4 regions of the Anaerobacillus alkaliphilus genome follow, and region 2 is predicted to be linked to each of the others. Evidence: riboswitches for the same ligand, from Rfam matches in the RefSeq annotation. Region 2 holds a riboswitch; each other region holds the start of a gene.

Region 1 (7,413 bases), on a different contig from region 2:
ATTTCAGCGTATCTTCATCAATATCTACACCTATCATTTCTGTAATCTCTTTCTTTTTTACTTTTGCAACCATCTGACTACCATAGCCTGTTCCGCAGGCGATATCTAGAACACGCCCCTCAACGTATGGAGTTGAAAAATAATATCTGGCTGTATGTTCTAAAAGACTCGCGTTTGTTGAGTCCAATTCCTTTGGTATCATGCGTTCCCCTGTATCTTTTAACATGAAATCACCGCTCACTTAAAATTTATTACCTATATCATAACAATTTCTTAAAAAGTATTCCAAATATCAACAAAAAATAAATTTTCTGATTTATTAAACTTTAGTAAATGTGACTTTTTTGTGAAAAAACGAGAAAAGAAAAGATACAAGTAGTTTAACGGAGAAAAATGGCCATGTAGTACGCTTACATCGAAATTCAGATTCTTCTTCATCCGTGGTAGAATTCAATTTGTTGATAACGGACTGACTTTCGTGAGAGTCGAAAGTCAAATTTTTAAAAAACTTAATAAGGAAGAGGTGTAAGCTTGAATTTACAAGCAATTAAACAAGAATGGTTTAGCAATATTAAAGGAGACACCTTAGCAGGGATCGTAGTAGCATTAGCATTAATACCGGAAGCTATTGCATTTTCTATTATTGCAGGTGTAGACCCAATGGTTGGTCTTTATGCTTCTTTTTGTATTGCCGTTGTTATTGCCTTTGTTGGTGGCCGTCCGGGAATGATTTCAGCTGCTACAGGTGCAATGGCATTACTGATGATTACCCTCGTAGCCGATCATGGACTTCAATATTTATTGGCTGCAACAATTTTAACTGGGGTTCTTCAGATTTTATTTGGGGTGCTCAAACTAGCTCAGTATATGAAGTTTGTACCTAGATCAGTTATGGTAGGGTTTGTTAATGCATTAGCAATCCTAATTTTTACAGCTCAATTACAACACTTTGTTGATGTTACATGGGTAATGTATGCTCTAGTTGCTTTAACTTTAGCGATTATTTATATCCTACCTAGATTTACAAAAGCAATTCCATCGACATTAGTAGCGATCATCGTTGTAACAGTCATCGCAGTTTTTGGAAACTTAGGAGTAAGCAATGTAGGAACAATGGGGAATCTTCAGAGTACGTTTCCTATTTTTATGCTTCCATCCATTCCGTTAACATTTGAAACATTAATGATCATTTTTCCATACGCATTAGCACTTTCAATTGTTGGTTTATTAGAGTCTTTATTAACGGCTCAAATCGTTGATGATATGACAGATACGGATAGTGATAAGAACAGAGAAAGTCGCGGTCAAGGGATTGCCAACATTGTTGCCGGCTGTTTCGGTGGGATGGCTGGTTGTGCGATGATTGGTCAGTCAGTGATCAACGTAAAATCAGGTGGTAGAGGACGCTTATCAGCTTTAGTTGCTGGACTTTTCCTGATGTTTTTAATTATTGTCCTTGGCTCGGTTGTTGTACAAATTCCGTTAGCGGCCTTAGCTGGAGTTATGTTCATGGTTGCAATTGGGACATTCGACTGGAATTCATTAAAAACACTTCACAAAATTCCTAGAACAGACGCAACTGTTATGGTTGTTACAGTCTTAACTGTTGTAATTACTCATAACTTAGCAATTGGGGTTTTAACAGGTGTTCTTCTAAGTGCAATTTTCTTCGGAGCGAAAATTTCAAAGGTTCACGTGACTTCTAAACTTTCACACTCAGGTGATAAGAAGACTTACTTTGTTGAAGGGCAACTATTCTTCGTATCGGTTACGGACTTTATTGCTGCCTTCGATTTCAAAGACGCTGTTAAAGAAGTGGAAATCGATTTTAGCCGAGCCCATCTATGGGATGACTCAGCGATAGGTGCGATAGATAAGGTTGAAATGAAATATGAACAAAGTGGAATTACCGTTCATTTTACCGGGTTAAATAAAGAAAGCTCATTATTAGTACAAAAAATTGGTGGCTTATCGAAAAATTCTGGCCATTAATGTATACTGTTAGAAACATACAAAAGTGTCTGTTCATCTTAGATGACCGGCACTTTTGTTTTATTATACGAAAATGGGGGTTATTTCATGTTTGAACATATTTTGCTAGCGGCTGATGGTTCAGCACATTCACTACGAGCAGCTGAAAATGCTATTCACTTAGTAGGGGGAAAAGAACAAAGTAAAGTGACGATTGTATATGTAGTTGATGGAGCAACCTCAAAATCAGATGTGCTACGAATTGGGGACAGTAAAGATATCGCTGAAAAAAGAAAAGAGAAACTAAAGGATATTCTTACATTATTAGAAAAATCATCGATAGCACATGAATTAAAAATCCTTCACGGCGACCCAGGAGAAACAATTGTAGAGTTCGCTAATAATCAAGAGTTTGATTGCCTGGTCATTGGTAGTCGCGGCCTAAATAGTTTACAAAGCATGGTACTTGGTGGGGTTAGTCACAAAGCTGCGAAACGTGCGAAATGCCCTGTGATGATAGTTAAGTAGAATTGTGAATTATGAATTATGAATTATGATTGATAGAACAAAGCTCAGTTCAAAATTGAACTGAGCTTTGTTTGCATTAAAAATAATTTTACGGAACTGCGAAGCCTAGCCCTATCCAACAATTCAAAATTCAAAATTGACAATTATTTTTCATGATGATGATGAGAATGGTCAGTCTCTTCTTGATGATTAGGCAAGGAATAATGATCTGTAAAATAAAAGGCCAGTAAGATAACAATAAATAAAGGAAACCGTCTCCTAAAGAAGAAACTCCTCCAACCTTTTTCTTTAACTGTTACTTCACCTTGCATCATCAATAGCAAAATAAAGAAAACGCCAGCAGCCAGCACAATGATTACGTTCATCGCATTGTTAGCCATATCACTCGAAACCATTACACCTAGCATAGCTCCCATCATTCCACCCATTGCTCCTGAAAGAAAACCGTCTAAAATGGCCATCATACTAATTGGAAATCCAGCTATAGTTCCCATAATTGCACCAAATAAAATACTTATGACCGTGATTTCAAAAAAATGTTCCGGAAAAATAAGACCCATAATCGTCCCAAAAGATAAACCAAGTGTCATCCCAATTGTCATCGCAATCATCATCCCAGCCATAGTGGAGATGTGTTTCCGATACAAAAATAAAAAGCTAAAGATCCAAGCGATAATACATGTGTAAAGTAGAGTTAAAAGTATCTCTAACCCCATATGAGCACCTCCCTACTTAATAATTCATATGAACGTTTTTCAAAATAAGTACAAGTTCTCTCTTAAACAAACGTTTAATTAAATTTCATTCCCCCCCTTAAAATGAAGTAATTCTCCGTATAGATAAGCAAGAAAGAAAAAACAAGTAAAGGGCAAAACCATTGAAAGGTGGTGACGCAAAACTACAGGGACTAAGGGTTCAACCTATGTTAGCCAGTTGCCAAAATGATATTATGGGAAATTTGAGGTGAGAGAACGTGAGTCATAAGGTAGTACATATATTTCTCATCATTCTTTTGACTGCTTTAGTTGGTTGTAGTAAAGCTACGGAAGAAGTTACTGATAACAATCCGAATGGTGATGGTAATAACTACTACGATAATTCCGAACTAGGAATATCAATTGAGGCAGAAACTGGTTGGGTGCTTGAGAAAGAGACCTCACAAACTGTGAAGTTTACGCGTGATAATATAATTGGTTTGATCTCTGTTATTCCAAAAGAAAAAACTGTGTCAGAAATAAAGAAAGAGCTATTATCAGGTGCAGGTGAGGTTACTGTCGTTGGTGAAGGACTTAATTTTATTGCTTGGAAAACTGAGCTAGAAGAAAGCATTCGCACACAGATATGGATTGAGGAAAAGTCAGATCGTCAAATAATAGTCACGATGATGACACCTGACGAAATGTTTGAAGGTAACAGAGAGACGATAGAAGATTTTCGTGAAATGATAGAAATTTATTAAGTGAACAAGGAGAGGAACTAAACGATGAAGAAAATTATATCAACAGCAATTTTAGTAGGTGGTTTAACAATGGGTGGAGCAACCTTTGCCGATAGTGTTGACAATAAAAAAACAGGTGTAGATGAATTGCTATTTCATATCTTTGAAGGAAATGCTCAACTAACGAAAAATGTTGTCCAAAGGGTGATTGTTCAGGATCGCTTTACAGAAAATCGCCTTGATAAAATCGAAACTGTCATTGAAACTGGCGAGGAAAACGCAGTCGGAGAACTAGTTGAAGACATCGATCAGAATTTAGCAGCTATCGAAAATATCGTTGATGAAGCAGCAAAAATTGGTGAGGACATCACTGAACTAGAAGAGGTAATAGCACAAATTATCGTCAAACGTAGTCAAAATCTACTAGCATTATTAGAGCGAGATAACCTTCCTGAGCAAGCGAAGGCTGGAATTAGAAAAGCGTTGGCTAATCAAGAAAGAGCGATGGCTCGTGTGGCAAAAGCCAAAGACCTTTGGAAGTCTGTTGAAGAAGCGATCGCAAAATTAGAAGAAGAGCTAGTAACGGCAGAAGAAGTTGAACTTGTAGAAGAAACAATTGAAGTAGAAAGCGACGTTACAACAGAATTAGAAACAGAAGAAGTAGAAGAAAGCAACAAGCATGTTGTAAAAACAAATGAGAAAGTAGAAAGAACGTTAACTAAGGCTGCAGAGAAAATTCAAAGAACTGAAGAGCGTGCTACAAAACATCTTGAAAAAGGTCAAACAAAAGCTCACGAAAAGGCTCTAGAAAAAATTGAAAGAACACAAAAGCAAGCACAAGAGAAGGTAGAAAGAACATTAGAGCAAGCTGCTGAAAAAGGAAATAAAGGGAATAAAGGTAACAAAGATAATAAAGGAAACGGCCAAGGTCAAGGAAGACCATAATACAAGGCCACAAAAAGAGACTTGCTCAAGCCATCACTAGGTATATTGAGCCAGTCTCTTTCATACGTTATTCAGTTAGTTGGTTTTACTGGTAATATCTTTTACTTTCTTTGACTACATAAACGAAGGATAATAGAAGGATGTACGTATAAATCGGTAAAGGAGGCGTAGGGGATGGAAACCGCTAATGTCGTAGAAGACACTGCTAGTGCCCAAAATGGTGATCAGTTTGTGCGTGAAAAGTTAATTCGTCATTACAAGCCTTACGTGCTTAATACCGTAGGACATATTTGTAAGAAGTATATAAGTTGGAGTGAAGAAGAGGCAAGTATTGGTCTAATAGCTCTAAATAAAGCTATTGATACGTATGACTCATCAAAAGGTAGGACCTTTCTTAATTACGTGTATCTATTAGTGCAAAGGGATTTGATCGATTTTTTTCGCAAAGAAAAGAATGAAAGGCATGTTTCGTTAAATGCCAATGTTATAGATGAAGGAAATCTTCAAACAAATTACGAAGTAGAGCAATCGTTGCAGCGTTATGAAAAGGAAAAACAAGCAAATGATTTAGTAGAAGAGATCCTAGAGCTAAGTGAGGAACTTGAGAAATACCAAATAAACTTTGAAGAATTGGAGAAGTTTTCTCCTAAACATAAAGATACGAGGGAAAGTTTGTTTGAACTCGTTGAGAGATTTGTAGAAGATCAAGAGTGTGTCGAACAGTTTATAAAAAAGAGGCAATTCCCAACGACCATGTTTGTAAAGAAAACAGGGTATAAGGTGAAAACAATTGAAAGACATCGGAAATATATCGTTACGTTGATCTTATTAAAGCTTCATCCACAGTGGATATTGCTGGGTCAATACATTCAAAGAGGGGATCGGTCATGATGGGCAAACTAAGTACAGAAGGAATAGTTGTAAAAGTAACCGAAGATAAAATTGTTTTACTATGCCCAAATGGGGCGTTTAAGAATATTGCTAGAGCTGCTCATAATGCCCCACCATTATTGGGAGAACAGTATGTTCATGTGGAGAAGCAAACATCATGGTTGAAATATGTATCTGTAGCGGCAGTTTTCTTTTTAGCAATTATGGCATACACGATATTTCAAATGACAGCACCCACTAGTTCATACGTACTAGCGATTGATATAAATCCTAGTCTTGAGCTAGTGTTAAATGAGAAAATGGAAGTGGAGAAAGCAACAGGATATAACGAGGAAGCTGTAGAGTTACTCTCAACTTTAAAAATCGAAAACCTTGTATTGGCAGAAGCATATCAAAAGATTATTGAGTATTCTTATGAAAAAGGGTATCTAACGTCTGACAATTCGTATGTTGAAACAGCAATTATTCCGCTTAAAAAACAAAATAAGAAAGTAATTGAAAAAATTGAAGAAACGATTAAAATCTCAACTCCACAAGATGTTGTAGTGACTGTTACACAGAATAATAGTGAAACATATCAAGATGCAAAAGATATGCAAGTGTCTGTAAACAAGTTAACGCACTTAAAAGAACTTAAGAATGATGGAGTTATCGAAAGTGTGCAAGCAGCAAAAGGTAAAAGTGTCTCGGAACTAAGGAAGATGCAGAAGGATTTGAATAAGTCTGAGGAGTCACAAGAAAAAGCTAATCCTAACAAAGGTAAAGGAAATGGCAATGGCAATCAGCCAGAACCTCCTGGATTGAATAAAGATAAGAAGAAAAATAATCAACCATCTATGAGACCAGCTAATCCAGCTGCTGAGAAAAAGGGTGACAACTCTAATAAGGAGAAATCGCCGGGTAATAGCAACAATCCTGGTCAGGGTAACAATGGTAACGAAACTAATAAAGGCAATCCGGCTAAAAATAACGATAAAGGCAATAACAAATCAGGTAAAGGTAATAATGATAAAGGAAATAATCCTGGAAAGGGCAACAATAGTAATAATTCAGGTAAAGGAAACAATCAAGGTAATAATGGTAGCAATCCAGGGAAAGGGAACCCTGGTAAAGGAAATAACTAAAGAAAAGGAAGCCGACTACACATGTTGGCTTCCTTTTCTACTTGTGTCCAAATGTTATTCAAGCATATTAAAATTAGAACAAAAAGTTATGTTCACAAAATAGCCACAATCTAATTACTTGCATTTTTTAAAGGACCTTAAATAGTCACAGACCTTAATTTAATAAGCTTTTTAGTGGTAAATAAACCGGAATCATTTCTAGTACTGTAAAAAGCAGGTAAGAAATTATTTCGAAAAAACAAATTCACAAATTAGACATAAATTATTCGCAATTTAGACATAGGATTTGTTAGGAATTTCACATAAACTGTGGTTAGTAATTAACACTTTGTGTGTAGTGAAAACCTACTAAAATAAAATTCATCACCTAATGGTGAACTGTTGTTGAAGGGAGCTGGATTTTACGTGAAAAAATACTTTTTACCACTATTCCTTTTAAGCCTAGTTATGTTTCTTACCGGTTGTGAAATGGTTGTTTTCCAACCTGAGGGACCACAAGCTAGAAGTATTCTAGAG
Region 2 (7,413 bases):
GGTGCATAAAGGCTCAACAAATTAAAAAGAAGGAACAAACATTGTTTGTTCCTTCCTCCGTTTGTCCATCTAACGTGGACTTTCTATTTAATTTGTCCACGAAAGGTGCCAGGCACCATCTCTGCAGGGACTGGTTTTGAATATAGATAGCCTTGTCCAAAATGACACTGATACTGAGTGAGTATGTTTGCTTGTTCTATAGTTTCTATCCCTTCTGCAATGACTCGAAGGTTTAAGTTAGCACCGATGTCGATGATCGTCTTTACAATTGGTTGATTTGCTTCGTCTGTGATGTCGTCAATAAACAGCTTGTCAACCTTGATCGTATCAATGGGCAACTTTTTCAAAATGTGCAGTGAGGAATACCCGGTTCCAAAATCATCAATTGCCGTTTTGACGCCAATGTCTTTCAGTTGTTTTAAGATGTTAATAGATTCATTGACATTTTGCATAATGCTTTCTGTGATTTCTAGCTCTAATAATGCTGGTTTGTGTCCCGTTGTTTCTAAGACATTTTTTACCTTTGCAATAAAATCAGTATGCTGGAATTGCCGAACCGAAACGTTAACCGAAATAGTAACCGGTGGCAAACCTTCCTTTTGCCAAGCGAGGTTTTGTTTACATGCCGTTTCTAAAACCCAATCTCCAATTGGAATAATCTGACCTGTCTCTTCAGCAATTGGAATAAATTCCGCTGGCGAGATTGAGCCCATTTCGGGATGAAACCAACGGACTAGTGCTTCCACCCCGGTCGGTTGTCCTGTTTTTAGATCAACAATTGGTTGATAATAAAGGACCAACTGATTTCTTTCAATCGCTCTACGTAGCTCATTTTCTATTTTCACCTTTCTAGTAAGAGCATCATTTAAATCTGAATGGAAGAAGCAATAACTATTTCGACCATTCCCTTTTGCAAGATACATTGCAAAATCAGCATTCTTCAATAGTTGTTGACTTTCTTCCGCATTCCTAGGGTATAAGCTAATTCCAATACTTGGAGAGATTGAAATGTCATGATGGTCCACTATGAAAGAGGCTCGAAACTCTTTAATAATGGTCTCTGATATTTCAATACAATTCTCTTCAGTCGCATTAGGTGAAATCACTACAAACTCATCTCCACCGATACGATACAATACATCATCTTCATTTAGAACGTACTGTAATCTCTGTGCTGCAATTTCTAACAAGCGATCTCCAATATGGTGACCAAGTGTATCGTTCACAAGTTTAAACCGGTCTAAATCAATTAGTAGTAGCCCAACTGAACTTTGAGCTTGTTTCGCTTCATCCATATAATGAATAAGTTGTTCATTGAAGCTTGCGCGATTATTTAGTCCTGTTAATGAATCATGATAAGCCAAGTATTTGTATTCATCCATTAAGATCTTATTTTTTCTGATAATCACAAACTGACGGCTAACAATCATAATAAATATTAGAAGCATACCAATACTAAGCGCGTTAAACTCATAATGATAGCTATGTATCCCAAGTACCATCAAGATAATAACGCTTATATACGGAAACACAGTCTCTGAATTATCCAAATAAGTGCTGTTATTCAAGCTATTTTCTACCGACGTTTCCTCTGAAAATAAGGCAGCTAACCCAATAAACATCAGACCGAGTAACCAAATTGGTTCAATAGCACCCCCATGTTGGTAAGCCTCTCTTAACGTTAAGTACAAAAAGGCAGAGTCTCCAGTGATTTGGAAAATAAATCCAAAAATAAGCAATACTATCATCGGTCGTTCCTTACTAGATTTAGAAAGATAGTATAAATACGTAATAAGGAATAAGATGCTTAAGTCTGTAATTGTATAAAATAGCCCAATCATTGTTAGAAAGAATGAGTTTTCAGATAGTAACCAAATAGGTGTAATCAAGAAGTGGATACTAATTGTTACAGATACTGTCATAAACACAATGATATTAAATGTAAATGGACTATTAGCCGTAGAATTACTTAAGCTTTTAGTTTTTTGTACCAAAGCCATTAAATAGAATATATAAGCACCTAACCATAATAAGAATGAAAAATCATATACTGACACGAAGCCCTGATTAATGATAGAAAATAAGAAGATGACGTTTCCGATGATATTAAGGAAAACTCCAGTCCCTAGTAATAACCAAAAGTTCCTTTTACTACCCGAAGAAGACTTTTTAACAACATTTAGTAGTAAGACAAGGGTAATCATTCCTGTAACCATAGAAAATATACTTGCTCCAATCGATCTCCTAAATGCCTCTTCTGAAAATAAGAAAGACCACCCATAATATAAAAAGATAATGGCTGTAAATAGAAGTAAGATCAAACGCCTATTTGTTGTTAGCATATAATTCCTCCATTTTTTCCACCAATAAGAAAAAAAGCTATCTCCAACGAAATACCTTAACCGCTATTTCCTTGGTAACTCGGCCACCATAGGTTGGCACAACAACCAGTAGGTCCGAAGCTTTGCGTCCTCACCTTTCAGTAAGTTTGCCTTTTCATTGAAGTTATTTTATTTGGCTTGGATATGACCTTACCAAGCTACAGTTAGTTTACCACATAGTTCGACAAAATAAATCATAGTTTGATATATTTCCACATAGATTTTAAGTGAAACAAACAAAAGACTACCCATGCACTAGGTAGCCTTTATCGTTATTTTATTGAGGTACGCAGATTTTCTCTCACTCCGATTGTTCAGTCGAGTAGGATGGGTCCTCTCCTCTCAGGATTGTGACCCTACCCCCTCACAGATCCGTGCGGGCGCAATTAACGCACACGGCTCTTCCTAAACATCATTCACAAAATATAGCTAATGTGATCTCTTAAATCATAAATGTTAACTTTAACTTTAGGTTTAGGTAGTGGGAATTTCCTGAGTAGTAGGTGAAACTTTTCCCACGTAAATGATTTCCTTTGACTACGGCGGTTCATCCATTTAAAGAACTGTTTCACAATTTCTCTTACGAATTTAGCTACATTGTTTGTGTTATCAGTAATACAATAGTAATTGTAATATCCATTTAAAGAGCGTCTGAGTCGGTCAATAAGCTCCACCATATTCTGATGTCGATTGGTTTTAAACCATTCTTTGCTTTCCTTTAGTTTCGCCTGCATCTTTTTCTTGCTTGTTTTACGTTTCACTCTAAACTTTCCTTGCTTGCTCTTGCCACAATAGTGCGTAAAACCCAAGAAATCGAATATTGGAGGTTTGCTTATACCTTTATCTTTACAGTTACTAGTCGCAAATCTCCCAAAAGGAATTATTTTCGTTTTGTTCTCTGCTATTTCTAAATTGAATTTGGCTAAACGTAGTTTTAGCACGTCATAGAATTGTTCCGCCTCATTCTTGTATTGGAAACAGCACACAAAATCATCGGCATAACGAACAAGGTAAGCCTGTCCTTTACAATGTTTCTTCACATGTACTTCAAACCACAAATCGAGTACATAATGTAAGTAAATATTCGCGAGAATTGGCGAGATGATACCCCCTTGAGGAGTCCCTCTGTCCGTCTTAAAGTATTTCCCTTGTTCCATATAACCACCTTTAAGAAATCTACCGATTATACGTAGGAAGCTTGGGTCTGCAATACGATGTTCTAAAAACTTCATCATCCAATGGTGGTCTACGTTATCAAAAAATCCTTTGATATCAACATCTACGATGTAACTAATTTTCCGTTCCTCAATATACACATTTAAGATCTTTAGCGCATCATGACAGTTTCTACTTGGGCGAAATCCAAAAGAACAGTCTAGAAAATCACTTTCATAGATTGTATTTAAGATCTTTGCCATCCCTTTCTGAACAATTTTGTCTTCATGTTCTGGGATACCTAAAGGTCTCTTCTTGTTCTTTTCTTTTGGGATATAAGTCCTTCTAACAGGAACTGGTTGGTAGCTTTTCGTTTTCATTCGTGTAATCAGATCTGTTAGGTTTTCATCCACTTTCTCACTGTAATCTTCTTTCGTTGTACCGTTAGTTCCTGTGGCTTTATTACTTGGTAGTTCTTGATGGCAGCTTTTCAGAAATTCGTGATCTAAAAGGTGTGCTAAAGAGGTGAATTTTAATTGTGGATCTTCCTTAGCTAATTCTGCTATCCTAATAAGTTTTGTTTCCATTCTACTTCTACCTCCGAGTGTAGTAAATGTGTCCCTTGTTAGGGTAATGTTCAGGTGACTGTCTTTCCTCGTGCAGAGTTACCCGCATTCATTGGTACTATACAGTCATCCGACTTCCTATAGTCATTTGGTTTCCTTACTTTGTATCGCTTGTTCAACCATACTCTCTTCAAGTGAAGAAAGAACATATAGGATATCCCGAGTTGCCACGTAATCATTGTGAAGCATGCCTGGCTCTTCGACCCCGAGAGAGTTTTATGTTCCTCACCATATCGGTAACATAAGATATTGCCTTCCAGTTGTCCGACACTGTCGGCCTCTCTAAATTTGAACTAATTTCGGGGCTCAATCACTTTCAGGCCTACTACCTGGCTGTCTACGCTTAACCCACGTCGGTTACCCCCGTGAGTCCAAGACTCGCTATTGGCGACTTGGTTAGAGTCTTACCAAGCAGGAGTTCCACCTGCTAAATTACGCAACCTTGCTCGGTCGCTCCGGACATACATTCCGTTATTTTGCCACTTTTCTTGATTTTCTAACTTTCGAGGACACAGAGGCCCTTATTTTAGGTAAAAAGCCTATTTTCCAGCTGTCTTTGAGGAAATAAGGGATTGTTATCATCATATCCATTTATGATGTTCGTTATAGGGGTTTTATTCTAAATTCATATGTCCTCAAAATCTCAAAAACGGCCTTTTTCGAGAAAATAGCGGAGCGTACGTCCGCCAAATCCTCCCCGGACTAGACTGACATTCTACGCGACAAACGAACGAAGGATCCAAAACGCGACCATCATCGACTGAACAAAAAATAATGTTCCCCAGATAAAAGCCGGAATAAATGTACTCTTCGCTAAGCTTGTGGCATCGCCTGCTTGCCTTCGATCGCGGAAGCTTAAGTAACAAATAATAAACGCCGAGCGTACTGCTTCCACAAGTAGTAACGCTGCTAAAAATTGGACAAATATCTCAATAGCTCCCACATGTCCTAGATAAACGAAAAGCAAACATAGGCCAATAAACGTTGTCAGCCAAAATACACCGTATAGGTTCCTCACCCATAGTACTAAATTAATGATCGCCACTCCAATAAACCCATATAACAATTCCAGGTACAGACCTTCGCCAATTAGATAAAAACACGCGTAAGCAACAAGTGGCGAGAAAGTATACCCAGCATATGAGATGAACACTCTACTAATCCAACTCCCTGAAGCCGTAATAATTTGACCTTCAGTACTAGGAAATAATGAGATCTTAATAACTCGTCCCTTACATAATAGGCAAGCGATCGCATGTCCCATTTCATGAAACATCGTATTTAAAGCGGCAAAATACAAATTAACTTTCGGAATATGTAAAATAAAGAATACTAATAGAAAATATAGGTACCATTGGTTAAGCAATCTATCACCCTCGAAAAAATGTTATCATCTTCTTTCTTACCAGTTTTCACCCTTATTAAACAAGGAGTTGTCATGAAGACAACCCCTTCTCACTTACACATAGGATGGATTTACCGTAGCTTTTCTCTGAAGCAGGTCATATTGTAGTAGTCTTACATTGAAAAGCATAATAGGGTCAAGATACTTTTCAGGGTTTGATTTCAGGCGTTGCAATGCATCTTTCTTATATTGAATATCTTGCTGTTCGTTTTCGATCACTTCATGTAAAACTTGAAATGATTGACTAAAGAACATGGAAATATCACGTTCAATCCCTTTTTCAAACAATTCAAATTGGATCATGAATTGATTTGTAATCGTTCCTGCAATTTTCTCAAAATCCTCTTTTTCAATAAGTTTTTGATAAAGATTACATAACATAGTTTTGTTAGAAAGTGTTCCTAATAGTTTCCCAGCGCTCTTTAATACCAATTGAGAAGGAGTATAGCGGTTGATGATATTCATTTTGTCGAGACGAACTCCTTTAGATAACCGGTGAGAGTCTCTCTTCCAATCATCTAACACCTGAAAGTCACAATCGAAACTAAAGTGCTGTCCTTTATACATGGTAGTAAAGCCTTCAGCCATTTCCTTTAAGAAGTTTGAACTAAGTGATAATTCCTCTGTACACTTTTCGAGCCAAATAGCGATCTCCTTCGAATATCTAGGTAAAATAGTATGTTGAACATACTGATAAATTCTTTCGTTCATTTGTTCGTTGAGGTCAATATGGATTGTTTGAAAGTCCCTTTCTTCATTCACTAGAGCGGAACAATCGCTAAGTAACTTCGGAATATTGGTTTTTAGTTCCTGCTTCATATCTTCTTTCATTTTTCGATATGACGTTTGAAGGACTTCGTTTTTTTCTTTTTCCAAATCACTTACTTGATGAACAGCCGCATGGAGCTTCGAAACCATATCCTCTTTCCACCTAATTGTTTCAGTTAAATCAATTTCTGTCTCGACACGCTTCTTTAACAGGTAAGCGAGAGTTTCACGAACGAAAAATAATAGTTTTTCGTTTCTTTTTTCCGTACTCAGCGCTCCCTTTACAGCTGTTTGAATAAAGCTAGACATCTCTTCCATCTGCCTGCTACTCGTATCGTGTTTTGAATAGATCGTAATGTTTGCTTTAGGGAAATACCCTAGCATTCGCGAACGAATTTTTTCAGCCAGTGCCGAGGCATCTTTTTCGTAAAAAATAGCATCCGTTAATAGTAAGAAATGCACCGGTATCATTTCTTGAATTTTCGTTAATCGTTCACGGTCTTTAGCTGTAAAAACAGTCGTTACCGGCAATACATATAACAGAGCATCTGCTAGACGTATAAAGGATAGCTCTTCCTTTTGGTCAAAATCACGAATATCGACCATTGAAATCTGATGATCTAGTAGAAAATTGCTTGGAAATCGAACGTCAACAATCGATGACTTTGGCAAATCCTCCTTTAATTCTGCAAGACTAGATATCAGTTGAGTTGATTGATTCGTAATTTCATAGATTTCTGTTTCTCTTCCATAACCATAAAAAACGGCTGGGCAAAGTGGCGCTGAAACGTTGCTACATCCTAACAAAGAGTCAATCACCGATGTTTTGCCACTCCCACTCATGCCGCCAAGTAAGATAGGGCTTGTTTGTAAATCACAAACTTTTTCGACAAACCACTTCAAGCGTTGGTCTACATGAATGTCTAGTTCAAATGAGTCTGACCACTTAACGATATCCTTAAAAAGTTTGATACTTTGTTGGAGGTTAGTGTCTTCTTGAAGTGAATGTTTGATTATGTGTTCAGCTTTATCTATTGTCTTTTGATTTATCGCTTCTTCAAATGTCTCATTCCAAGCA
Region 3 (7,413 bases), on a different contig from region 2:
ACAAAAAACTCATACCATAATAGAGGTATGAGTTTTTATCAGCTAATGAAATGAGAGCCAAAATTCACCTTTAGTGTCCAAAATATCAAAAATACTTGTATATGGTATTTTAAACGTTGGAAAACCTGCGGCGTAAGGACCAATTTGATAAGGTGCAAAGAATATATAAAGGTGGTCTTGATCTACATAAAAAGGTTGATCGTTGGTTATCCCTTGAAATGCTCCTGGAAACACATAGTCATACTGTGGATCAGTACTGATCATTTCCTCAATTATGCTACTTACTCTAGCAAGATAATTACTACCTTTCTTAAATAAATCCTCTAGTGCATATATTCGCCCGCTAATTAGATTGATAGTAACATATATTTTTGTAGGCATTCCATGAGCTGCTCCAAAGTAATACTCATAACCAAACAATTCTATGACAAGTAAATTATTTTGAAAAAAGCTTACGTTAAAGTCACCTACGTAGCTGTAATCCAATTGTTCAGTAGGTTCTATTTTCTTTAATTTAGAAAGCTCTTTCAACCGATTATTAACTGTTACTTGGGCCTTTTCGTTTTTTATTCCATCAACCTGCGGATAGTAAACAAGATAATCTTTGTTCGGTTCATATTGTTTCTCTATAACACGATAACGGCTTGTTAATGGAATGATTGTATTTTGTTTCCATACTAAATTACCTCTACGATCAAAATAAGCCACTCGTGTTCCTTTCATAGCTCTAACTAACTTCCCCACTAATGTAACATTATCTGCTCCTCGTACGACTGGAAGTCCCCTTGCTCGATTACCTGTTCGGTCAATAAAAAATGCTTGTTTTCCATCACCTACCGAAGCAATCCCTTGTTCAAATCTAGAAATATGGTCATAGATAAAATCTGTTAAGCATTCACCCTTCCAGTTAGCAAGAGCATAGCGTGAGCCTAAATATGGTTTATCCTCATCTAGTGCTTTTCCTACGGCAAACCGGTGTTCACCTAATGGCATGATGTCATTATACCTTGGTTTTATAATATAGTTCCCTGTCCGGTCTATTAATCCGTATCTATTCTGTAAGTCTTCAGTTTCAGTAACAACGGCTCGACTATCTTCAAATGCTTGAGCAACTCTGTACCTTGGAGAAATGACAAGATTTCCTCTCAGATCTATATACCCATACAAGTCACTAGGGTCTTTACGATACGCCAACAGATTTTCTCCATAGTACCCGACAAAGAAATACGGATACACATTTACAATATTTCCACGCCGATCAATCAGGGCAAACTGAAGGTCACTAAGCTTAACTATTGCAATGCCATTAGTGAAATCACTAGCCGTTTCAAATTGAATTGGAATAGCTATATCTCCATGTGTATTTAAGTATCCATAACGAAAACTACTTTCTTTATCTTGATCCGAAACAAGCGCTCTACCATCGTAAAACATTCCTATATAATTGTAAGGCTTTTTGGTAAGGATAGTTCCTTGCTCATCGATGACATGAAAACCGCCAGCATAGACTACAGCAGCTCTTCCCTCAGAAAATTCAATTGTTGACTCAAAAAGGAAAGGGATTCTTATAATACCATACTTATCAATACAACCATATTTTCCATCTTTTTCAACTGTAGCTAATCCATTTTTCTGAAAATCAAGAGCAAAATTAAACTCAGGCTGAATTTCAAATTCACCTTTTTCGTTAATATATCCCCATTTCGTTCCATTTGCTGTTTTCAAGGAAGCAGCATATAAAAAGTTAGTAGCCATAGTAAAACTCCCACACGTCTTTTTTCTTTATTGTATGGAACTTTTCTTAGGGTGGTACCTATTTGAAAAATAAATATTATTACTAGTTTAATAGTTTGTCATTTTGGTAACAATAATAGTAATAACAAACTTAAGGGGATGAAGTTTATGAGTTTACATGAATATATTAGTTCGATTAACAGTATGCTGGAAGACGCTAAAGAAGACTCCTATGAATTAACGATGTATTTAGATGAATTGGAGGCTTTGTTTTTAGACGAGGCTTAAAAAAATAAATCTAGACAAAGTCCTAATATTTCCCCTTCCGCATACATTATTGTTGTGTGTGTATGAACGAAGGGAGAGGGAAAAACATGTACCATTTTTACCCACAATATCAAAAGGTAGCTCAAGATGCAGCTATGTATGACTTACTTGCTAATTATTACAAGTATTTAGATCCACAAAGACATATCTATTATTATCAAATGCACTTTATGTGCATGCAACAGCTTTGCCAAATGCAACCTGTTGATGTCCGAAATTCTTATGGGGTACAACCTGAATGGCGAGCACCAGCCAAAGTCCGTGTGCTTCATGTGTCACCTGACGCTCCAAAGGTTGATGTTTATGTTAATGGTGAGAAGACGTTAGAGAATATTACTTATTACCAAATTAGTCCTTATTTAGAAGTGCCCGCAGGCTCTTACAGAATTGATATTTACCCTGCTGGACAAACAACAAATCCAGTCTTGACCGAAACTGTAGAGGTACAATCAGGTCGTAACTATACAGTGGCAGCCGCAGGTAGATTAGCAAACCTTCGTTTAGTTCCGGTTGTTGATACAACAAGAAACCCAAGAAACAAGTCAAAAGTACGTTTTTGGCATTTATCTCCAAATGCTCCAGCTGTAGATATTGCTATAGCAGGCGGCGATGTTTTATTTAGCAATGTATCCTTTGGACAAATCGCAAATTACCTTGAAGTAGATCCAGGTAGTGTTACTCTTGAAGTTCGAGCAGCTGGAACTGATAATGTTGTGTTAACTTTGCGCGATACAAATCTAAAAGCAGGCGAAGCCTATACAATAACAGCAATTGGCATTGTAGATGGGACACCTCGTTTAGAGGCAATGATTTTACAACCGTAATAAATAATAAAACTGCTCAGAGTGTTACTGAGCAGTTTTTATTATTTATTCTATTAGTGTTTTCCAGCTAGCATAGTGATGTATCGCCGTACCAGCATAACTTGTATTCTTTTCGTAATGATTAATTACCTTTTGAAGCTCTTGATCTAACACTGATAGGCTAGAGAAGCTAATATGTGTCCCTTCACTTGAAGGTTCTGTTTCAACAGCGATAATAACTTTCTTTCCCTTTGTCTCAGCGTAAGCAACCTCTGTTTTTACAAGATCTATAATTCCATTTGGTCCTTCAGCAAAGTTGCGGTATGCCATTATTGTTACCGTGTCAGTTTGATTAATTAACCATTCACTTAAGAGGCCTGTTCCAAATTTATTACGATAGTTGATTTCATCAAACCAGAATGGAATATCTAAAGCATACTCAATCTTCAAGTCATTTGCTAATGATCGAAAGTCAATGACAAACTGCTGATAAAATTCAACCGTATTCTTCTGATTTTTTTGCCAATCAGCCAATAAATAAGGTTCTACATCGAGATGTATTCCTGAAAACTTTTGATCTGCAGTCGCCTGGGATTGGTAATTCCTTATCCAATCTATTAAAGGCTTATATTGTTTACTGCCATTACGAGTTGCCCAAGTAGGTGCACCATCTAAAGCATGGACTTTAATATTTAGTTTCGTTGCCTTTTCAATAAAGCTTCGATACGTATTTACATGAATTTGCCTATTTATTTGTAAGTATAGATCTGTCACATTTTTCTCTTGTAGGAAGCGAAGAACTTCTTGTTCATTCGTGACAATTTCATTTGTATCCCAGAGCCATGTAGCTACCACAAAAGGCTTCTGAGCTTGAATGGCATTCATGCCTGATACCACCATTAAAACGACCATAAACATTACCACTATTTTTTTCATATTAGCTCTCCTCTCATTTGGCCATAGACCCTCTAAGAGGAACATGGCAACTTGGCAACCGTAGGAATTCACTTCCCTTAGGCCCATAGTTTTGCGTCCTTATCTTTCAATAAGTTTGCCTTTTTCATTACAACTTTATTATATAACAAGTGCTTAACAATGTATCTAGGAGATGAGTTGGAAGTTTATCTCTCGTTTTGGTTACGGAATTCTGTTGGGGTAATTCCCGTTTGTTTTTTAAATACTTTCCGAAAATATTTATCGTCTTGATACCCAATCATACTTGAAATTTCATACACTTTTATCGTAGGATTTTTCAGCAAAACCTTTGCATTTTCAATTCGAATTTTCAGCACATAATCAGAAATTGTTTCGCCATAAACTTGCTTAAATTTTCTCGAGATATACTCCCTACTTAAAAAGAACCGTTCAGAGATTTCTTGAAGCTTGATTTCCTTTTGATAGTTATCGCGAATAAATGCTTCTATCTCATGGATAGAGCTATGTTCTTCCTCTAGAAAAATAGCTTCCTTAAAAGGATTAACATTAGACAACTTCCGCTTCTTCTCTTCTTCTATTAACTGGGTCACAGCTTTTTCAAGTGTTTCATTAAGGATTTCAGGATCAATTGGTTTTAAAATATAATCGAAACTACCATATGTGATCGCTTTACGCATATATTGATAATCATCATATCCGCTAATCACAATCGTCTTACTCGTAAGTGACTGTTGTTCTTGTATCCACTTTAATAGGCTAATCCCATCTTTGTTTGGCATTTTCATATCGGTAAAAATAATGCTAGGTTTATGCTTTTGAATCAAAGAAATTGCCTCATCACCATCAACCGCTTCATAAATATCTGTAATTCCAAAGATATCCCATAGGGCCAAAAGTCGAATCCCTTCCCTCACATGCACCTCATCATCAACGATTATTGCTTTCATCTTCCTCAACTCCTATACGATATAAGGGTATTGCAAGTGTCACCTTAAAGCCTCCGCCTTCTCGATTCCCTACCTTCATTAATCCTTTTTCCCCATAATAGAGCTCGAGGCGCTCATAGACATTTTGTAATCCAATACTCGTTGTTTCAGCTTTCGCAAGTTTAATTCCTTTTGTTAACATAAGCTCAATTTCTTTTAATCGCTCTTCAGTAACCCCTAATCCATTATCTTCAATGAGTATGGTTAGTCGTTCTTTTTCTTTTAAAATCTGAATATCAATCTTTCCAGTAAGGTTACTCATTTCGAAGCCATGCTTGAAGTAATTCTCAACAACTGGTTGTAAAATCATCTTCGGAACCATGATTTTCTTCAACTCATCATCTACAGTTATTGAGTAGAACAGTCTCTCCTGAAAGCGTTGTTTCTGCAAAGATAAATACGCATTTACATGATTGACTTCTTTTGTTAATGGAACAACATCTTCATCAATGTTCATGCTATACCTCATAATGCTAGATAAAGAGGTTATTAAAGTATAAATTTCCGGGACCTTATTTCGTAAAGCAATTGTTCCGATTGATTGTAACGAGTTATATAAAAAATGAGGGTTTATTTGCGACTGTAATACACGAATTTGGTTAGATTTGTTTTCAATCTCTAAGCGGTATTTCCGAACAATTAACTCATTGATTTGATTAACCATGGATTTAAAATGATAGCCTAATTGCCCAAATTCGTCCTTACCTAACGATTGAAAATCAACTTCTAATCTACCTTTCTCTACCTTTTTCATATTTTCAATAAGAATTTTAATTGGAGAAATAAGCTTGATAGCAACGAGTAATGTGGCAAAAGCACTAAGTAAAAAGAAGAATAATAGAATGTATATATTCATTCTCGCAATTGACTGAGCACCGCTATACATTCTCTCATTAGAAATTCCTTTTACGATCATCCACTTTTCAAAAGGGGCGGGTAATTGATCATAAACAAAAACACCACCAAACGAGTCATCCTTCCATTCAAAACTCATTTCATTTTGCTGTCGTATCTGCTGTAGCCAAGGTCGATCGTCTATGAATGTTCCAATTAAATCACTATCAGACGAATAGACTACCTCATTGTTCCCGCTTATAAGATAAAACTGTTCACCTTCAGAAAAATATAAGCGATCTGATATGGTTTTCACAGCTGCTATATCAATATCAATCGAAATAAAACCGAGAAGTTTTCCCGAAGTTACCTCATTTAATGCATGATGAAAGCTAACTACTGGTTTTACATTAGTTCTCGGAATATCTGATTGATTATTGTAGCTATAAATATCATGGGTAGGCTCAAGTATAAAGTAGCTTCGTTCATTTATCAGCTTTTCGAAATAGTCATTTAGGAGTTTATTTTCAACCTTTCCTCTACTACTAACCTTCGTATTATAAACAGTATAAGCGTCTTGTCCCTTATCAACGTATAAATAGATTTGCTCTATTTCTTTTCTTGTAAAATAAAGATTTAGCAACGAACGCTTAACTTCCTCTTGTGCAATATCTATGTCGTTGGAGATCCCTTGTTCCATAACATTCATAAATTTTCGATTGGCATAAAGGCTTAACGGAATTTCAGTGATGGATAGGAAGTAATCACGAATATCATATTTCCCCTGAGAAATGACCTTAACATTTTCCTCAATGAAGTGATCTTTGACTTTCTCTTTTGTATAAAAATAAGTAGTAACAATTGCTGTTAACCCTGGTATGAGCGTAACAATTAATAAGAATATCGTTAGTTTATATTTAATACTCAACCGCTCACCCCATGTCATGATTAATTTCTAGTTATATCATATATAGTATTTAATGGTTTAGCTATACTTTTTTAAACATCAGTTTAATAGGAAAAAGACGTGAAAAGTACGAATGTACTCTCACATCTTCTTCAAATTGTTACTTCTTTAAATTATCCCATGCAGCTTGGAAATCCGTTAGCATTTGCTCACTAGTCTTTTGCCCACCAATGTAAGCTTGCATGATAGAACCAAACTCATTAGCTACTCCATCTGGATACTTAAACCAGTTCCAAGATAATGTTTTATCTTGACTAGAATACGTTAAGATGTCATCTGCTAAAGAACCTAAGCCATCTGCTTTAATGTTATCAAACGCAGGGATGAACTTAAATTTGTTTACTAGGTAATCTTGACCGATCTCTGAGCTTACCATCCAATCTAAGAAAGCTTTAGCTTCTTCTTTAACTGGCGAGTTCTTGTTAATTACCCAGTTATTTGGTACACCTACAGCTAGTTTATCCATAGCTTTTGCATCATTGTTGATTGGAATAGGTAAGAAACCAATGTTAATTCCAGGATTAATGTCATAAATCATGTTGTTCGTCCAGTTTCCTTGTTGCATCATAGCTGTTTGACCAGCCGCAAATTGGGTAACTTGTGTATTGTAATCTGTTGTTAATGGATTGCTGTTTCCAAATTTGATTGTTAGATCAAATAAGTCCATGAATTGTTTAAATTTATCATTTTCTTGAATTTTTGCTGTTCCATCGTTTAGAGCTTGAATAAATGCATCTGGATTATCTTGTTGTGCAAAAGGAATGTTTGCTAAGTGAATTCCAATTACCCACCACTCACCATAACCTACTGAAAATGGAGTAATGCC
Region 4 (7,413 bases), on a different contig from region 2:
GGAGCAACTTACACGAAAGGCACGAGTTCACTAAATCGACTCGTGCCCTCAAAGCAACGACATTACGCTGCTATCTTATTAGGAGTATTATTTTTGAAAATCAAACCTTTTAGATAAGGCATTACCCAACGATCTCCACCGATGCGACCTGCATTGTAACCAGCAGCTAGAATGAAGAAGGCAATTAAAATCATCCAAGGATTAGTTGAAATAGTTCCTGCGAACATGAAGCTAAAATTCATCACTACGCCGAAAAATGCTGCATAAGTTGTTAATACTCCAAGAATTAATCCAAGTCCTACTAATAACTCACCCCAGGCAACCATAAAGCTAAAGACATCTGCACCCGGAATAGCAAACTTTTCTAAGAATGCTACGTAATTTGGGTAAACTACTTCGCCGTGACTGACAACTGGATTTGCCACTGCGTTATTTAAATAACCTGCTGCACTGAACGGTTCGCCAGTAATTTTGCCCCAGCCCCCAGTTAACCATTTCCATCCAAGGTATACACGTAAGAAAGTTAAAATCCCTGCTGCTACTTTATTGTTTCTTAAAAAATTCATGACCATAATCGATCATCTCCTCATCGTTTTGATTTGAGATAGTGAGCGATCGAGATGGTGCGTGTTTCTTGTTTCGATCAGTGTGTTTGTGATCACTAACTATCTTCACTCATAGTATATAATGCTCAAGGTCGTCGCGACCGTCCCACATGTGAACATTGTATTGTGAAACAGTGAACAAAGTGTGAAGTGGTTTTGACTAAGCCCGAATTAATGATATCAGCTCACTTTTAATTCCGTAAAATTGTCATCTCTCAATAGATTAAGGTTGATTAGACCTGTCAAATATCCCTTTCCGCGAGAATACCTACCCAAGTATAATTTGCTTCTTCGCTCATAAAACATTTGATTTGGACTGTAAAATAGTCTGTTTGGACTGTAAATTTGATTTTCTGACTATAAATCACCGAGTTTAGACTGTAAACCATATTTTCGAGTGATTTCACTTAAAAACGGTCCCAAAAGGACCGTTTTCCATTACTTATTTCGTTAAAAACATCTGTGTATAGTATGATCGGTATTCGTTAGCACCATAATAATAACCGACTCCAATTCGCTCAAATCGGGAGTTAAGAATGTTCTTCCGATGACCTTCACTGTTCATCCAGCCTGTGACAACAGCTTGGGCACTTTGATATCCAGCTGCGATGTTTTCTCCAGCACTTCGATAAGTAATACCAAAATGAGTTAACATATCAAATGGTGAACCATATACAGGTGAACGATGGGCAAAATAACGTTGATCATGCATATCCTGTGATTTTTTCCTAGCTACTTGATTTACTTCTAAATCTAGGATTAGAGGCTTAACTCCATGTTTTACTCTTTCTGCATTCGTTAAGAAGAAAATATCAAACTCCATCTCTACTAATTTTTCAGACTCACCAGAAACTGGATACTGCAAATCGCCTGCTATAGGTTTTATTGAAGGATTTGATTTTATGGTTACAGTCCAATCCTTTTGAGACCATTGAACGGAGTAACCCATTGACTCTGTTGTTGAACGAAGTGGGACCATCGTCCTGTTTTGTACTAGTTTTGCTGGCACATCAATTTTTTCAACCATCTGCTGTTGCTGATTTCCATTTTGATAATGTTGAAGCACATATGGAGAATCAATTTGATAGATCAACTTAGTTTGTTGAGATCCTTTATCTTTAACACTAGTAATCATTCTCGTTTGTTGGTCCCAGTTAATATTTGAACCAAATCCTTCCTGAACCGCACGTAGGGGAACTAACACTCTACCATTTTCAATGATTGGCATCATATCTGAAAAATGAATTTTCTTACCATCTACAAATACTTGAATTGTGTTTGCTGATGCCGTTTGTGTTTGAAAACCTATCATTATGAACAACAATAATGACCCAAAAGTTACAAATTTACCCACCAAAAACACCTCCTTACTATATTTTTATATATACTAGATGACTTATCAACTGTTAAATGTTGGTTGCGATTATTAACTGGGAATTTAAATGCCAGAAAATTCGATCTAAAATACAGAAAAAGACTGTCGCTAGTTTCTGAAGCGACAGTCTTTTTCTGTATTAATAACTTGACTTCTCCTTGTGAAAAAAAGCCCTTTCAAAAAAACGCTCTTTCATTTCAGGATTAAGGCAATCCTTATAAAGAATATAATTATAATTCATTAAACACTTGTGCCATCTTTTGGCTAAAAAATTCATCATTACAAACTCCTCCTTAATTTAAATTAACACGTCGAAGGTAGAAATTTCGGTATCTGGCTGGCATATCAACGAATGACTTAGCCCCTATAGTTTTGCGTACCAACATCTTTCAATGAGGTTGCCCTTTCGTACGTAATTATGTAATATGAACCTTTATTTTTTATTATACTTGATGATGATAAAAATATAGTAAGCCAATATATCTAATTTCCTGTCTACTATCCCATAAAATATATAAGACTTTTTTACCATTACCGACAAAATCTAGCAAAAATATATTGGAAAAATGCCAATTCTTGTAATATACTATTCATATATTAATAGGGGGGTCATAATGGGAGCACAGATTAGTCAAGAGAAACTGCTGTCAATCCTTAAAGAGATACAAAAATTAGGTGATAGCAACCATACACTAACGTCAAAAGACTTAGTAAAAGAAATAGAGAGATTGTTGTTACATATAGAAGAGATCAATTACTCTTAATAGAAATCATAACCGATGGACTTAAAATTCCATTGGTTTTTTTAATGTAACTTCAAACATATGTTAATTATCTGCTAGAAGCAGTAACTCTAGTTAAAAATCTCCTATAATTAAATTTTAGTGTTAACAATTACGCGCATTTGTCGAAATATTATATAAGAGCAAAAAATGGTAGGAGGAAAATAATACAGTGAAAAAAAATATCATTACATCTTTGTTACTTATCTTACTCTTTTCATCAGGATTTCCTAATCTTGCATTTGCGAACAGTAGCACCATCAAGGTGTTTGTTAACGGAGTAGAAATTCAGACAGACCAACCACCAATCGTTAGAAATGGTAGAACGTTGGTTCCATTAAGGGCTATATTTGAATCACTTAATGCCAAAGTCGTATATGAGGAAGGCACAAGGAAGATCACCGCCACAAGAGGTGATACGAGAATTATCCTTTACATAGGATTTAACCAAGCAATCGTTAACAACAAACAGGTGACCTTGGATGTCCCTTCTCAGGTTATAAATGGTAGAACTTTAGTGCCGGTTCGTTTTGTAAGTGAAGCTTTAGGTGACCGCGTTTTCTATGATGCAGCGAAAAGAGAAGTTCGAGTAACAAGAGCTCAGAGCCCAATGTCTGGAGTAGCAGCAAGAGATGTGGAAAACTTTGGTGACGGCCGCGATTTAGAGGTTAGCTTTAAAAGAGCGGAAAACGAAGCACCAGTAAGTGAGTACCGAGTCATGGTGGTGAAAACCTCCCAAGCAACAAATTTCAACTTAAACACTGCGTTAAGTATTTCGCCAAGTAACTATACAGTAATTACGAAATCCGGTCAGGACATTCGCCAGGTATTAACTTCGTCAACCCGAGATACGGATGGTGCATTCGTAGAAAATGATATTAATTATACAGTGTTTGTTTTACAGGTTGGGAATGGAGCTAGCCCACAACACCACTTAGCAAAAAGCACTCCTGTCACACTCACACTACCAAACCGAGTAGCAGCAGTCACTAACGTAACAGTTAGAGATGTTTATGACTACGGGGATGGTCGAGACCTTGAAGTAAGCTTTAATAGACTTGCAGATGAAAATCATCTCTTGTATTACCGTGCCATTGTCGTCCCTAATAGTGAAATAAGTCAATTTGACTTGTCTGCAGCAAAAGAAGTAACAAGTGGAAATTACACAACGATCTTTAAAACAGGGGCAAATCTCGTTCAAAATCTCACGAGTACTCGAGACTATAAAGGGCGAGTTATCCAAAATGGAACGACATACCGTGTGTACATCCTAGCTATCGGTAATGCTAGCACAGGTTTCGGAAGTTCTTTATCTGCGCCATCTGCTCAAATAACGCCAGCCAGCAGGCCTAACGATATTAGAGCTACAAATGTTGTTGCAAGAGACATATCTGACCATGGTGATGGTCGTGATCTTGAAGTCACCTTTAAAATTCCGAGTCAAGAAATACGCGTCGCTAATTATCGGGTGATGGTTGTTCCCGCCAATGAAGTTAATAGTTTTACATTACAAAAAGCCAACAGCGTTTCCAGTTCTAACTATACAACTGTTTCAAAAACGGGTCAGGATCGTACAGTAACTCTAGCATCAACGACTAGAGATGTTAACGGAAATTTGGTACGTTCAAATCTAAATTATCGATTATTTGTGTTATCAGTAGGTGGTCCTGCCAACGGGTTTACAAACTCGCTTTCGTCGCCTTCACAAACGATCTCGTTAACGGATAATTTCAGACCTGCGTCAGCAACAAGCATACGAGCGTACGATATAAGTGACCATGGAGATGGACGAGATTTACAGGTAACATTTAATCGAATTACTGACGAATCTGTTCTATCAGAATATCGGATTATGATTGTAAAATCAGCTCAAGCAGGTGGATTTTCATTAACTGATGCCAATAATGTCCCACCATCTAATTACACGGTTGTTCCAAAAACCGGAGCTAATCTATCAAGGACACTAACGGCTAGTACGAGAGATGCATTTGGGGCACTCATTCGTGAAGGGGTAGAATACCGTGTTTATGTTCTCTCTGTCTCTAATGGAGGTAACAGTAAGAACAACTCATTGTCTGGAGCTTCAGCAGCTATTACTTTAAGAGTTAATTCAAGTGCTCAAGCAGTCATTAGTGTAACAGCGCACGATATAGCTAACGCTGCAGACGGTAGTGATCTAGAAGTTCGGTTCGTAAGAGTAGGAAATGAGGCTTCCATCGCCGAATATCGAATTATGGTAGTAAAATCGCACCAAGCATTTAATTTAGCTCAAGCGAATGCAGTAACAGCTGGCAATTATACACCAGTTGCAAAAACAGGTAGTAACATCGTGCATCGATTAAGTCCAACCGCACGAGATGTTCAAGGTGACTTAATAAAGCCGGATATTGAATACAAGGTATATGTGATGAGTGTATCTAATGCAGCATCTTCTAATGCATTATCAAACCCTTCATTAAACATAACCTTATCGAACCCTTTTGCTGGAAGCGTTTCTAACATTACAGCATCAGATATTGCTAACAACGGCAATGGCCGAGATATGAGAATAGGTTTTACGAAACCAACAAATGAAGCTAGCATTGCTTACTATGCCATATTGGTTGTCCCAGAGGCTGAGGCAAGTACCTTTACCTTAGCTGCTGCCAATCTAGTACCTAAAGAATATTTTACGAGAGTAAATAAAACTGGAGGTAATCATGTGGTAACTTTAGATGCTGCTACCACCGATGTTAGAGGTAATCTAATAACGAGTAACATTACTTACCGAGTATTTGTGTTATCAATTGCCGACGGTATTAATGCAACTATTAATGGCCTAGCCTCCTCACTAGGAACAATTACTTTAGACTAAAAAATAGGCAAGCTGTGATGTTCATAGCTTGCCTTTTCTATTAATTTATTAAATACCCCTTAACAATATAGCAAAATATGTCGATATAAGAGATAAACTACAATAAGGCATGAGAGGATGAACAATTGAACATGAAGAAAAAACATATTATCACACTACTACTATCAACTGTAATTGCAACAGCTTTATTGCTACCAACAAATGTATTTGCCAACACATTTGTATTTAAATTCAAAGAATTTTTACTTAATGAAAACAGTGCTGCTGAAAACTACCTAGATTTTAAATCAACAAGGGAGATTACAGTAAATGCTCCAAAAAAATATATCGAGCAAGTTGAAGTGCTCCATAAAAAAGGCAGCTCTCTTGCTGAAACAGATGTATCAATTACGAACGTAGATATTTTAACAAATGGTGAAGAAGTTAGCTTTATCAATGTGTTTGTAAATGGTAACCGTAGAACGATTAATAGACCATTTGAAACTGACGGGATCAAAAAGAAATTTGAAATCGGTTATGCAACGTTAAATGACAATTTCGACTTGCGAATTGAAGTAATCAGTGAGAACAATGAAATGCTTGAAGTGATGAATTTTAAAGTACCAGAAGGAAGTAGCGATATCTTTAGAATTAATCAAAAGTTTACTTACAAGACTGCTGGTAAAAGGTATTCACTGTATGATTTATTAGCTGGTAGAAATGTATTTACTGATTTATTAGTAGAACACAAACTAGAAGACATTGATGCAGAATTTAAGTTGGATTGATCGTAATGAAGAATAGTTTAAAAGCTCTAATTTTACTTATTTTCGTCTTTTCTACTATGCCTGCTTCACTTGCAGAAAATAACCATGAAGTACTTGTACAGAGGGTGGCTAATGACATATACAAAGTCTGGACTATAACGTTTAATGAAGCATTAGATCCAAGCACAGTAAATGAAACAACTGTCCTGGTAAAAAACTCATTTAACCGCAATTTAGATGTAACGGTTAGTCTTTCAGCAGATGGAAAAAGTATTTCTGTAAATCCCAGTCAAATGTACGTTCCAGGGCTAGAATACGAGCTTTTTATTGAAAATGTAGCATCTATTACTAATGAAGTTCTCTCCCCTGGAGTAAGAATGCCATTTGTAATCGAAGAAGTGAAAGAAGAAAAGGTACGAAACAGCACAAGCCCAAAATCGCAAGGAACAACGAGCCAACAGAGTAACCAAACAACGAATAACAACCAGGCAAATAATAGTCCATTTACAAACAACAATAGTTCGAGTAGTAAACCGACTACAAGTCAACCATCGACGAAACCTGCTACAAACCAACAAACCAATACAACTCAACAACAGGCTGAGAAAAAGCCTGTACATCTAACGAATGTCAAAGTAGATGTGAATTCAATGGTATCCAACGTGACGGTGAAAACTAGTAACTTTGTTGCTGTTGTCAGAGTTGATGGTAAGAAAATGCACTACCAAGGTAATAACGTCCACGAATTAGCTGTACCGGGCTTAAAGCGAGGAAACACGATTAAAATAGACGCATTCTCTTCCTACGAAAGAGGTTCTCTAATAGAAACGATTAACCATAATGTAAAGTAAGGTGATTACCCTATGTTAAAAAATATAATGATTAGTTTTATGAGTATTGTAGGTGTATTCCTCCTACTTGGAATTGCTGGTTTATTTCTTTTAAGCAATGAACCTACCGAAAGTAGTAATCAACTTCAAGAAAAAGAGACTACACAAATTTCTGCTGAAATTGAGGAAGAAGAAGCTGAACCGATGAACACTGAGTTTTT

Evidence for each region. Region 2 has a riboswitch for cyclic di-GMP ahead of DS745_RS20860 (putative bifunctional diguanylate cyclase/phosphodiesterase). Riboswitches for the same ligand answer to the same signal wherever they lie in the genome.
Region 1: it holds a riboswitch for cyclic di-GMP, as region 2 does, so the genes downstream of both, DS745_RS09800 (hypothetical protein) here and DS745_RS20860 (putative bifunctional diguanylate cyclase/phosphodiesterase) in region 2, are expected to answer to the same signal.
Region 3: it holds a riboswitch for cyclic di-GMP, as region 2 does, so the genes downstream of both, DS745_RS12560 (amidase) here and DS745_RS20860 (putative bifunctional diguanylate cyclase/phosphodiesterase) in region 2, are expected to answer to the same signal.
Region 4: it holds a riboswitch for cyclic di-GMP, as region 2 does, so the genes downstream of both, DS745_RS25135 (stalk domain-containing protein) here and DS745_RS20860 (putative bifunctional diguanylate cyclase/phosphodiesterase) in region 2, are expected to answer to the same signal.

What each region holds. Positions count from the first base shown of each region.
Region 1 is NZ_QOUX01000032.1:185,985-193,397, forward strand. It holds gene DS745_RS09780 (class I SAM-dependent methyltransferase) at 1-226, opposite strand, end outside; gene DS745_RS09785 (SulP family inorganic anion transporter) at 532-1,992, shown strand; gene DS745_RS09790 (universal stress protein) at 2,080-2,499, shown strand; gene DS745_RS09795 (hypothetical protein) at 2,643-3,215, opposite strand; cyclic di-GMP riboswitch class I at 3,357-3,440, shown strand; gene DS745_RS09800 (hypothetical protein) at 3,473-3,958, shown strand; gene DS745_RS09805 (coiled-coil domain-containing protein) at 3,983-4,882, shown strand; gene sigI (RNA polymerase sigma-I factor) at 5,057-5,773, shown strand; gene DS745_RS09815 (anti-sigma-I factor RsgI family protein) at 5,770-6,897, shown strand; gene qoxA (cytochrome aa3 quinol oxidase subunit II) at 7,303-7,413, shown strand, end outside.
Region 2 is NZ_QOUX01000047.1:86,737-94,149, reverse strand. It holds gene DS745_RS20860 (putative bifunctional diguanylate cyclase/phosphodiesterase) at 84-2,342, opposite strand; cyclic di-GMP riboswitch class I at 2,413-2,503, opposite strand; gene ltrA (group II intron reverse transcriptase/maturase) at 2,798-4,123, opposite strand; gene DS745_RS20850 (M50 family metallopeptidase) at 4,878-5,528, opposite strand; gene DS745_RS20845 (tetratricopeptide repeat protein) at 5,622-7,413, opposite strand, start outside.
Region 3 is NZ_QOUX01000039.1:172,140-179,552, reverse strand. It holds gene DS745_RS12570 (WG repeat-containing protein) at 43-1,755, opposite strand; gene DS745_RS12565 (DUF4397 domain-containing protein) at 2,109-2,885, shown strand; gene DS745_RS12560 (amidase) at 2,931-3,800, opposite strand; cyclic di-GMP riboswitch class I at 3,843-3,930, opposite strand; gene DS745_RS12555 (response regulator transcription factor) at 3,986-4,747, opposite strand; gene DS745_RS12550 (sensor histidine kinase) at 4,728-6,548, opposite strand; gene DS745_RS12545 (ABC transporter substrate-binding protein) at 6,688-7,413, opposite strand, start outside.
Region 4 is NZ_QOUX01000032.1:21,612-29,024, reverse strand. It holds gene DS745_RS09165 (DoxX family membrane protein) at 63-572, opposite strand; gene DS745_RS25135 (stalk domain-containing protein) at 1,048-1,959, opposite strand; cyclic di-GMP riboswitch class I at 2,306-2,393, opposite strand; gene DS745_RS24550 (hypothetical protein) at 2,595-2,744, shown strand; gene DS745_RS09155 (copper amine oxidase N-terminal domain-containing protein) at 2,935-5,616, shown strand; gene DS745_RS09150 (hypothetical protein) at 5,748-6,383, shown strand; gene DS745_RS09145 (Ig-like domain-containing domain) at 6,389-7,213, shown strand; gene DS745_RS09140 (hypothetical protein) at 7,226-7,413, shown strand, end outside.